DNA from 3 places in the Peribacillus sedimenti genome. Region 1 is predicted to be linked to each of the others. Evidence: a T-box and tRNA genes for the amino acid it is inferred to sense, from the RefSeq annotation. Region 1 holds a T-box; the other regions hold tRNA genes.
What was found. The T-box of region 1 lies ahead of metG (methionine--tRNA ligase). A T-box ahead of a tRNA ligase gene usually reads a tRNA of that ligase, here a tRNA-Met.
Positions count from the first base shown of each region.

Region 2: it has a tRNA-Met gene. The T-box ahead of metG (methionine--tRNA ligase) is inferred to sense a tRNA for this amino acid. The anticodon was not compared.
Region 3: it has a tRNA-Met gene. The T-box ahead of metG (methionine--tRNA ligase) is inferred to sense a tRNA for this amino acid. The anticodon was not compared.

Region 1 is NZ_CP143547.1:3,462,127-3,465,968, forward strand. Features, by position in the region: gene V1500_RS17045 (NAD(P)/FAD-dependent oxidoreductase) at 1-582, shown strand, start outside; gene V1500_RS17050 (lmo0937 family membrane protein) at 682-834, opposite strand; partial or broken gene metG (methionine--tRNA ligase) at 906-2,532, opposite strand; T-box leader at 2,583-2,844, opposite strand; gene V1500_RS17060 (YqjF family protein) at 2,961-3,692, opposite strand.
Region 2 is NZ_CP143547.1:2,355,265-2,359,106, reverse strand. Features, by position in the region: gene V1500_RS11730 (helix-turn-helix domain-containing protein) at 1-377, shown strand, start outside; gene V1500_RS11725 (amino acid permease) at 449-1,867, opposite strand; tRNA gene V1500_RS11720 (tRNA-Met) at 2,427-2,500, opposite strand; tRNA gene V1500_RS11715 (tRNA-Val) at 2,934-3,009, opposite strand; tRNA gene V1500_RS11710 (tRNA-Glu) at 3,023-3,097, opposite strand; tRNA gene V1500_RS11705 (tRNA-Ser) at 3,106-3,197, opposite strand; tRNA gene V1500_RS11700 (tRNA-Asn) at 3,202-3,276, opposite strand; tRNA gene V1500_RS11695 (tRNA-Gly) at 3,385-3,458, opposite strand; tRNA gene V1500_RS11690 (tRNA-Leu) at 3,473-3,554, opposite strand; tRNA gene V1500_RS11685 (tRNA-Cys) at 3,565-3,639, opposite strand; tRNA gene V1500_RS11680 (tRNA-Gly) at 3,646-3,720, opposite strand; tRNA gene V1500_RS11675 (tRNA-Gln) at 3,725-3,799, opposite strand; tRNA gene V1500_RS11670 (tRNA-Gly) at 3,814-3,842, opposite strand, start outside.
Region 3 is NZ_CP143547.1:2,195,540-2,199,381, reverse strand. Features, by position in the region: gene V1500_RS10865 (STAS domain-containing protein) at 49-903, opposite strand; gene V1500_RS10860 (STAS domain-containing protein) at 1,226-2,041, shown strand; tRNA gene V1500_RS10855 (tRNA-Val) at 2,340-2,415, shown strand; tRNA gene V1500_RS10850 (tRNA-Arg) at 2,680-2,756, shown strand; tRNA gene V1500_RS10845 (tRNA-Pro) at 2,763-2,839, shown strand; tRNA gene V1500_RS10840 (tRNA-Ala) at 2,890-2,965, shown strand; tRNA gene V1500_RS10835 (tRNA-Met) at 2,989-3,065, shown strand; tRNA gene V1500_RS10830 (tRNA-Ile) at 3,219-3,295, shown strand; tRNA gene V1500_RS10825 (tRNA-Ser) at 3,303-3,395, shown strand; tRNA gene V1500_RS10820 (tRNA-Met) at 3,710-3,783, shown strand; tRNA gene V1500_RS10815 (tRNA-Asp) at 3,787-3,842, shown strand, end outside.

The DNA of each region.
Region 1 (3,842 bases):
GATCATCTCCCAAACATAGAGAATCTGTACCCTTGTCTGGGCAAAAATATATATGTATGCCCAGACTGCGATGGCTATGAAATTACCGGCCATAAGACAGCGGTCCTGGGAGGCGGAAAAACGGGAGTAAATATATCACTTATCCTGACATATTGGTCAAAGGACATTACTTTTATCAATCATACCAAAGCCAAACTGGAAGACCAGCAATTAGCCGCGTTAAGAAAGCATGATATTCAGGTAATAGATCAACCGATAGAAAAAGTATTGCTGAACGAAAATGAGGAGTTAACAGGTTTCCTGTTGCAAAACGGTGAAACAGTTGAAGCGACAAGAGGTTTTACCGGCTTTAGCGGGAATAAAATAAACACGGAGCTCGCCGAACAGGTAGGGATAGAATTAAATGATACAAACCATGTTATTGTTAATCCCCGCACCAAAGAAACAAATGTCGAAGGAATATGGTCAGGTGGCGATATGATTGCCCACTCTGAACAGGTTACGATCTCGATGGGTGACGGCTCACAGGCAGCCATCTGGATCCATAAACGATTACTTGGCGAACAACCTCCTAAGCATTGATACTGATCCTCTATAATAACAGTGGCCTAGACATATTGTGCGAAATGTATGGTCCTTAGGCTACAAAAAAAATTAAGAGCTGCTATTGCAGCTCCTTTTTTACGACCTTCCCCTTGTCCTTCCTGTAAATACCTTAATCAAAATAACGATTACCGCCAAGATTAAAAGGATATGGATAAATCCAGCTGCAACCTTAAATACGAGGCCAAGGATCCATAAAACAAGCAATATTCCAGCTAATGTCCAAAGCATATTTGTCCATCCTCTCTTTGATTCTGTGTTTTCTCCTAAATTACCCTAAAAAGACCATTTAAAAACACATTCTAAAGGATGCCCAATTTCTGTTTTTCTTCCTCTATCTTAGTTATTTCAATTCTTTCAAAAAGAGGATTTATATCTTTGATACGTCCCTGGACTCTTTCAATGAGTCTCCATTCCGCCACATCCAGCTCCAGCATTTCTGCCGCCATTCTAGTTGAAAAGGGGAGGAAAGGTTGCAGCATTGCAGTTAGATTGGCAATCGCCAGTAAGCAATCAACTATGATCTGTATGCAGTGATCCCGGTTTTCCTTTATAGTGATCCATGGCTTATTGTCATCGAAGTATTTATTAAAGCTCCTAATTAATCCAAATATCATTTCCAGGGCCTTTTTGAAATCTCCTTTCTCAATTAGCTCGCCTGCCTTCACAAACATCACGTTTATTTCTTCCAGCTTCCCAACCGTTCCTGCCGCTTCGGGAATATCTCCATTAAAGTACTTTTCCACGAACTTCAACGTTCTATTGACCAAATTCCCGTAAGCACCAAGAAGTTCACTGTTGTGGCTGTATATAAATTCTCTCCAGGAAAAGTCTGTATCCCTTTTTTCCGGGCCATTAATGGTTAAAAAATATCTTATGGAATCCGGATGGTAATCCTTTAGAATATCAGGAACCCACACTGCCCAATTTTTACTGGTGGAAAGCTTCTTCTTCTCCACCGTTAAATATTCGCTTGATATAATATGATCAGGAAGACGGAGATTCCCCAATGCCAACAGGATTGCAGGCCAAATGATAGTATGAAAAGGAATATTGTCTTTCCCATGTACATAATAAGCTTTGGATCCATTTTGCCAAAACGGCTGCCAATCCTCGCCTGATTCCTGGGCCCACTGTTTGCTCGCAGTTAAGTATCCGGAAACAGCCTCAATCCAGACGTAAATCTTCTTTTCTGTAAACCCGTCAATAGGTACAGGAATGCCCCACTCTAAGTCTCTCGTTGCAGCCCGGTCTTGCAATCCTTCTTGAAGATACCGTTCAGTAACCCACTGCGTTTTCACGCCATTTTCCATGCTTCTTTGCATTCTCCGCATATGATTCGATCTCCTCTTGAAGTTTGGAAATGGCAAAGTAAAAATGCTGCGTATTCTTTATGTCCGGCTCCATGCCACAAAGCTTGCATCTTTTACTTTCAAGCTCAAGCGGGTCTAGAATATGGGAACAGGCATCACATTGGTCCCCACGTGCCGGATTCTTGCAATTAGGACATAATCCTTCGACGTAGCGGTCTGGGAGAAATTGAGTACATGTTTTACAGTAAGCCTGGTCCACCCTTTTCTTGTATATATACCCTTTTTCAAGTAAGCTTTTGAAAATCGATTGGACCTCCCTATGGTGCTGGGAAGAATCAGTCCTTGAATACAAATCATATGAAAAGCCCATTTCTTGAAAGCATTTAGCGAATTCACCGTGATAATTGTCTGTAATCTTAGAAGCTGGTACTTGCTCCTGCTTGGCCCTAATCGCGATTGGAGTACCATTACAATCGCTTCCGGAGACATATAGTACTCGTTCTCCTTTAAGCCTGTAATATCTTGCAAGAATGTCTCCAGGCAGCAGACTTGCGATATGCCCCAAATGAAGAGAGCCATTTGCATAAGGCCATGCGCCCCCAATAAAAATTGTCATTGTAAATCCTCCTTAAAAAAAATAAAAAAACCCCGCCCATAGACAAATTGTCTAAGGGCGAGGTTTAAATCGCGGTACCACCTTAGTTTGCCGGCGCAATAAGCCAGCCTCTATGAAGTACGGAACAGCAAAATCTGTTCTTATACCCTGACATTTTTAACGGATGCCAAATCCCGTCACAATCTACTCCATTAAATGTTTCGGTGTGAAGCTCAGAGACCATTTTCAATCAAATTATCATCGCTTCTTTTCAGCTGCCGAAGCTCTCTGTACATGATTCCATTGATTTACTTTTCTCATCATTGCCTTTGGTCGATTATTTATCAGTATACTCTTTTTATGGATAATTTTACAATATATTTTCATTTGTAATTATGCTTATCACTTTCAAGGGCGATCAAGATTTTACAGCATTTTGGTTAATCGATTCATTTTAATTTTTTTAATGGAAAGAAAAAGAATTGCTTCTGTTTACAATAATGCATGAGCGGCGGGCTGTTTTGGTTCCCTTCTAACAGCTCGAACATAGTATTCCGGGATACTGATGCCTGCACACTGGCAACAGCCCATTTATCATGGTGGATATCCCCCCTGAACATGTTTTCGCCTATGAAACTATACATACAATACCGTTCCAGAAGCCAGTTATCCAAAGTTCCCGGCAGCGGATTAGTTGGCCCGGATTCAGGATAATAGTTTACATCAATCATTTTATTGTTTTTTATTCTATTACTGTAAAAGTTGATTTGATTATTATTCTTGTTATATTTCATCCTTGCTTGTCTATAGGGCAGACCTGTTGATAGCTTCGCACCTAATACAGCTAAAGGATGATCAGCGTCCAGGCTAAAGAAATAGATTCCCGGAATACCCTGATAGCGTACATAAGTCCTGACATTCAGCTCCGTATACTGATTAAGCATAGGTATAGGAGGAAGATACCTGGCCCTCATACCCGTGACATAAAATGGGATGATGCTCACCCATGCCTCCCCCTTAAAGGTGTCAATTTCCAGGCTGTCAGGTACCAATTTTCTTATATCCTCAACTTTTACGGGCCAATGCATAAACAGCAAGTCATTCCAAACCTGAGTGAGAATCCAGGGTGATTTTGGCAGGGGGAATGGCCGATGGTTTAATTGTTTAAATTCCTTATGCACCTAATCCCTCCTTTCTATTCCCATATTCGTACTTTCTCCCTTATTTTCATTCTTGAAACTATTAATTGAGGCTTTTTCACTTGAATGGCCTGCTACATTTGTTTTTTCCTCATAATTTTCTTTAAACGGCAAAAAATATACGCATCTTAT
Region 2 (3,842 bases), 1.1 Mb from region 1:
AGGATACTTACGAAAAGCTGAATAAACGGATAAATGAAACATCCAGGACATCTATAAAAGATTACAAAACCCTGGTAAATAAAGTATCCCAAACAGTTAATGAAGCGCAGAAAGACATTCGGGCTGTATCCAAATCCTTGCATGCGGAACAGGAGCATTTCGTAAGCTCTATGAACGACAATTTAAAAGAACTAACCCAAGCCATTAGAGAAAGAGAAGATGCCTTCCAGAACATGGTCTCAAGCTTTAGAGAAGCAGCTGCTGCGAAAGGTAATAAAAAGAAATGGTGGAGGCTTTGGGCGCAGGATCATACGCAAAACCAGAAACAAGAAAATGAACAGAATGACGATATTGATAATCCTCAGGAAATTCACTAAAAAACCAGGTGGAAATTCTATTTCCACCTGGTTCAAATTGCATAATATCTAGTAAAAGAAAATTGGCTGGTTTATTTTTGCTTAATCGATTGTGCGGCCAATGGATTTTTTAATAATTGTTTATAGAATACAATACCACTTGCTAACAAGACTACCCCGAACATAAAGGTTTTTAGATCTGCTGTTCCTGCGATGATCACCCACAGTGAATAAAGGGTAGCTAATGCTCCAATAACTCCATCTATTACCCTGCTTGACATGGTGTTATAAGTTTCTCCTGTGAATACTAGCTTTACCTGAAATACAGCAGAGATAAAATATGGTATTAAATAAGCTAAAGTAGCAATAAAGATTACAAAATTAAATGCCTCTGAAATAGAGCTCGAAATTGTTGAAAATAAGAATAGCTGTGCAAGGCCATTCGATAAAACAAGCGAAAAAACAGGAATACCTTTTTTATTCTCCTGCAGGAACGCCGGCAGGAATAATCCTTGTTTGGCAGCCTGATGAGGTACTTCCGCACTTAACAGCACCCATCCAATCGTTGAACCTATCATGCTTACACAGGCCAGGACAGCCAGAAGCTTTCCGCCGATAGGGCCAGCGACAGATTCAATTGCCTCGCTTAGGGGCTTTCCGGAATTCATCAATTGTTCAGGGCTAAGCATCCCCATTACTAACGTACTAATTCCAATATAGATTGCCAGTGAAATGATGAGTCCAAGAATTGTAGCCCTTTTTACATCCGCAGGTTTCTTGGCCCTGGATGCAAATACCATCGCTGATTCTATTCCTATAAAGGCCCAAAGTGTCGTAACAGCTGCACTGCTGATTTGCCCATACATGCCAATGATTTCACCCTCATCCGTCGTCTTTGGTGCTACAAAGGGCAGGATATTTGCTTTTTGGAAAGCAAAAATACCAACTATAATAAATATCATGAAGCCAAGAACCTTCGTAGCTGTAGCTAGGAAGTTGAGCTTTCCAGCTCCCTCCAATCCCTTTAAGATGATGAAGTGTATCCCCCATAATAAAATTGAGCTTACAATGAAGGTCATTGCATTTCCTATTTTTAGAGTGAATGACCCAATGCTAAAGAGCTCAGCCTGATTTGTTAAAATTGGGAAAAATGCTGAAAGATAGCCAGCAAATGTAGTAATAATAGCAACATTGCCGGCAAAATTCCCGATCCAATACCCCCAGGAGGACATAAAGCCAGATAATAATGATGCTATGGATCCTGGTCTAAAAAGCTCTTTTGCATATATTTGCGGTCCCCCTGTCAATTCCGGTTTCCTGATTGCCAGATTGCCAAATACAAGTGCAAGCATCAGCACACCAAAACCAGTGATGCCCCAGGCAGCAAGCACACCTCCAGGGCTTGCTAGCTTGGCTAAAGAACTTGGCAGCATAAAAATTCCAGAACCTACCATGTTACCGGTAACCAATGCTGTTAATATCCAAAATCCTAACTTATACTTCGAATTCATCCAGTTGCTCCCTTCTCGCTGTCACTCATTTATTTTCACAAAATAATATCTATAATTTCTTCTAGATACGAATCAAACAAGCATAATATATGCAATAATTATTAAATTACCTAAAATATTAAGCAATTTAAGTCATCATTGCATAAAATAATTATTCAATTTAATGCATAATAATATAATAGTGAGCATCTTAAAAAATGTCAATAAAATATATTAATATAATTTCAGCTAACTTATACCATTATCTTTGGCATTTATAAAAAAATCGTCAAAAATTAATTCGACGCTGATTATACCAAATATTTCCTCGGGAGTTTTATTTAATGATTTCCTTTAATAATAAGGTCGCATGATGTATAAATTGCAGGATAATAATTACTTTTTTTGCCCCGGATAAATTATTCTGCATCTTACAACAATTCATCATATTTGGCTGTACTTTGCTGCGTGATACACAACCCCTTATGAACCCATATGCTGTTCCTAAAATAGGAAAACGTTCAGCCGAAGGTCCCTGATAACACGAAAAAACCTTAGGAAACAGTCCTAAGGTTTTTGATTGCGGGGACAGGATTTGAACCTGCGACCTTCGGGTTATGAGCCCGACGAGCTACCGGACTGCTCCACCCCGCGATAATATAAATGATGCAATTTTAATTTATGCACTAAGTGTACTGTAGACTGTCCGGATTTCAGAAGGCCAAACCTAGCAGCGGCTCAATCCGTACAACTCGAAGATATTCAGTGAAGTAAAGCTCGTTGCTCCACCCCGCGGTAATATAAATGATGCAATTTTAATTTATGCACTAAGTGTACTGTAGACTGTCCGGATTTCAGAAGTCCAAACCTAGCAGCGGCTCAATCCGTACAACTCGCAGATATTCAGTGAAGTAAAGCTCGTTGCTCCACCCCGCGGTAATATAAATGATACAATTTTAATTTATGCACTAAGTGTACTGTAGACTGTCCGGATTTCAGAAAGCCAAACCTAGCAGCGGCTCAATCCGTACAACTCGAAGATATTCAGTGAAGTCAAGCTCGTTGCTCCACCCCGCGGTAATATAAATGGTGGAGGATGACGGGATCGAACCGCCGACCCCCTGCTTGTAAGGCAGGTGCTCTCCCAGCTGAGCTAATCCTCCACACATATGGAATTGGTGACCCCTACGGGATTCGAACCCGTGTTACCGCCGTGAAAGGGCGGTGTCTTAACCGCTTGACCAAGGGGCCAATACAAATGGCGGAGAGCAAGGGATTTGAACCCTTGAGACAGGGTTACCCGTCTACACGATTTCCAATCGTGCTCCTTCGGCCACTCGGACAGCTCTCCATTATGGCTCCGCAGGTAGGACTCGAACCTACGACCATTCGGTTAACAGCCGAATGCTCTACCACTGAGCTACTGCGGAAAAGTAATAATGTTGCCTTAATTTGGTTTCGTGTTGCCAAATGTCCTCATCTCAGTAAGTGAATCGAACAAGAAGCGCGATAAGGACAACTCGAAGACTTCATTATAATGGAGCGGGTGATGAGAATCGAACTCACGACATCAGCTTGGAAGGCTGAGGTTTTACCATTAAACTACACCCGCATAAAAATCAATCATACCGGTGGTCGGGGTCGAACCGACACTCCGTGAGGAACACGATTTTGAGTCGTGCGCGTCTGCCAATTCCGCCACACCGGCAAAAAAGTTATGGAGGCGGCAACCGGATTCGAACCGGTGGATAAAGGTTTTGCAGACCTTGGCCTTACCACTTGGCTATGCCGCCGTATAATGGAGCGGAAGACGGGATTCGAACCCGCGACCCCAACCTTGGCAAGGTTGTATTCTACCACTGAACTACTTCCGCATTATGGCTGGGCTAGCTGGATTCGAACCAACGCATGACGGAGTCAAAGTCCGTTGCCTTACCGCTTGGCTATAGCCCAAAGATAAAATTGAATGGAGCGGGTGATGAGAATCGAACTCACG
Region 3 (3,842 bases), 1.3 Mb from region 1:
AGCTGTCGGCTCTTCTTTTACATAACTATTTATATTATTTGTGACGTGCTACTTACTCAGTAATTGAAGGTCTGACAACGCTTGCTCCAGATTCGCCTTAATGGGCACATTTGTAAAATCCAGACCAAGACTTACTACTGTTTGGGCAATTTCAGGACGAATCCCTGATAGTATTGTCTTCACTCCAATCAATTCCAGAGCCCCAATGACTTTAAAAATTTGATCTGCAACCATCGTGTCCACCATAACCACACCAGACAAATCCAAAACTAAAACTTGTAAATTAAGTTTAACTGACTCTCTAAGTGTCTCCTCCATCAACAACCTGGCTCTTTCAGTATCCACATTTCCAATCAAAGGCAGTACGGCTATTCCCTTTGATAGAGGGACTACTGGAACGGATAATTCGAGGAATGCAGTTTTAGCTGCTTCCAAATTCTTTTTGTAGAAATGGACATATGTCAAACTAAAACAGTATACAGCGTGATCGATTAAGGGATCAATGATTCGAGCGGCAGCAAAAACTGTTTTTACCGACATTTCATGTTGGATTACATTCTCCTCAATTACTTCACTGATCAATGACCGATAATAAGAAGTATCCTTTAAGGCTTCATCCAGAGGCACGCCTATACTATGAGAGAATTCACCTGTTTCTTTTCCCCATTCTTCTATTTGTTTATAAGCCTTTTGCTTATCCACTCCATGAACCAGGACATCTCCAAATAATGCTACGAAATTTGCTCGTATTTCTATAATTTCTTCTTCTTTCGGTCTTAATTTAGAAATTAGAAGTCTCTGCTCTTCACTTGCCTCGGATAATCTGATTTCATGTACTTTTGATGCTATTTCATACTTTTTATCCAGAATTTTTTGACCTAGAAAGTATAATTCATTTTCCATGTATTCCTCCGAATTTATTATCTTTTTAGACATTATTCTACTCTTCTATTTTACTTCGATGGTGACTTTTCTTCAAATTTTAGTCATATTTTACGTTGTACATCTGAAATAAGTATGGTTTTCTTATATTTAGATACATTACTGCGAAAATAAGGACATATTATTTTTCACCTTCGAATTTGTCGGCTCCTCCTCTATTATTTAATTTGATTAATATTTACTTTTTTAGTTATTATAAAAAGGATAAACTTGCAATTTTATAATTATTTTTAAGCGATTTAACATTTAACATTTTTTATTTTGTAATGAGGATGTGGACAACATGTCATCTTTGGCGAAAGTGATCGATTATATAATCGAGAATAAAAAAGACCTGGCAGATCATCTTGTCAACGATATTGTTGAAAAATTAGGCATTAATATTTCCGAAGAGGAAATTGCCAGTGCAAAGAATATGTATGAAGAATTTCTAGATTTCCTATCTCAATCCATTGAATGTGATGAAGGAAGTGTGCCAGACGAGCTGGTGGAATGGAGCAGAATGAATGGAGAACGCGCTGCTTCCCAGAACGCCAGGATTTCCGATATATTTATAAGATACCCTGACACACGTATCGTGTTTGCAGATTATTTTTTAAAAATTTGTCTTGACCACCATTTAACAGTAAATGAATATGCAGCTTTTACGAAACGGATCAATCAGATGCTGGACATAAGCATCAACGAAACGGTTTATGCATTTGAGAGAAGCACCGACAAAATTATAAAAGAAGCACAAAGTGAAATAAATAAACTGGCTTCTCCTGTTGTTCCTATTCAAAAAGGACTTGCCGTGCTGCCTTTGATAGGTTCAATAGACTCTGATAGAGCAGAGCATCTACTTAACAATGTAGTGCCAAAGCTTCCTGGTTATGACCTAGAAAGCCTTATAATAGATTTTTCTGGTATTGTTACAATAAATGCTGATGTAGCCAATCATATTTTCAGAATTCATGATGTACTCCGATTGTTGGGCATTTCGGTTATGTTTACCGGTATTCGGGCCGAATTAGCCGCAAAGGTAGTCGGCGGAGGCATAGATTTTTCAACTTATAATATGTATACAAATGTAAGACAAGCCATCGAGCAAATGAAATAATTCATTACCATATGTAAAACAAGTCCAGAATACCGTCTGGGCTTATTTTACTATATCCCTCTTCCGAATTTACGACACTTAACTACCGCTTATGTTTTAAGAAATGTTTAGCTAAATAACATGTAAGAAACAGCTATTGACGAACCCATAAATACCGAGTAATATAATTAACGTTATTGTTGCGCAGTGCATCAAACAAATATGAATTCAAAAAAGAAGAAAAAAGAAAAACTTCGTGGAAGTTGACAACCGTGATTCGTTATGTTATTATAATTTTTGTACGAAAAACACCTTCTATGGAGGATTAGCTCAGCTGGGAGAGCACCTGCCTTACAAGCAGGGGGTCGGCGGTTCGATCCCGTCATCCTCCACCATATTTTTCACGGTGTAGCTCTATTGGTAGAGCTACTCACTAGTAATCAGTGGGTTGAGGGTTCAAGTCCTCTTGCCGGCACCATTTTTAACTCAGTCGGTAGAGCATCTGACTTTTAATCAGAGGGGTCTAATGTTCGAGTCCTTCATGGCTCACCATTTTATGCGGCTGTGGCGGAACTGGCAGACACACAGGACTTACAATTCTGCAGCAGGTGACTACCGTACCGATTCGATTACGGTCCTCGGCACCATTTACTTCATAAGCGCCCGTAGCTCAATTGGATAGAGCGTCTGACTACGGATCAGAAGGTTATGGGTTCGACTCCTTTCGGGCGCGCCATTATTACGGGAAGTAGCTCAGCTTGGTAGAGCACTTGGTTTGGGACCAAGGGGTCGCAGGTTCGAATCCTGTCTTCCCGACCATTAATTCTAATTAAACTGTTTTTTGGTTAGTTCATCTGTTATGGCGATTTGGGGCCTTAGCTCAGCTGGGAGAGCGCCTGCCTTGCACGCAGGAGGTCAGCGGTTCGATCCCGCTAGGCTCCACCATTTTTGTAAAAATATAATATGATGGCGGCGTAGCTCAGCTGGCTAGAGCGTACGGTTCATACCCGTGAGGTCGGGGGTTCGATCCCCTCTGCCGCTACCATCTTCTAAAAATTTTGTGGATCTTTAGCTCAGCTGGTTAGAGCAACGAGCAAAGCTCCAACGAACTTGATTCAAGTAGTACCCATTGAGTTGCTGCTAGATTCTGTATTTTGAGATGGGGACAGACAGTTCTATTATTTTTTAACTTGAACGTGGACCTTTAGCTCAGCTGGTTAGAGCAGACGGCTCATAACCGTCCGGTCGTAGGTTCGAGTCCTACAAGGTCCACCATTCATTTGGAGGTATACCCAAGTCCGGCTGAAGGGATCGGTCTTGAAAACCGACAGGGGTGTAAAAGCCCGCGGGGGTTCGAATCCCTCTACCTCCTCCATTTACAAATTAAAATTTGTATCATTTCTACTATCGCGGGGTGGAGCAACGAGCGTTCCTTCATTGAATAACTGCGAGTTGTACGGATTGAGCCGCTGCTTGGTTTCGCTTACTGAAATCCGGACAGTCTAAAGTGCACTTAGTGCATAATAAAAATTGTATCATTTCTACTATCGCGGGGTGGAGCAACGAGCTTCCTTCATTGATTAACTGCGAGTTGTACGTATTGAGCCCGCTGCTTGGTATAGCTTACTGAAATCCGGACAGTCTAGAGTGCACTTAGTGCATATATTAAAATTACATCATTCATATTATCGCGGGGTGGAGCAGTCTGGTAGCTCGTCGGGCTCATAACCCGAAGGTCGCAGGTTCAAATCCTGTCCCCGCAATTTGGTCCCGTGGTGTAGCGGTTAACATGCCTGCCTGTCACGCAGGAGATCGCGGGTTC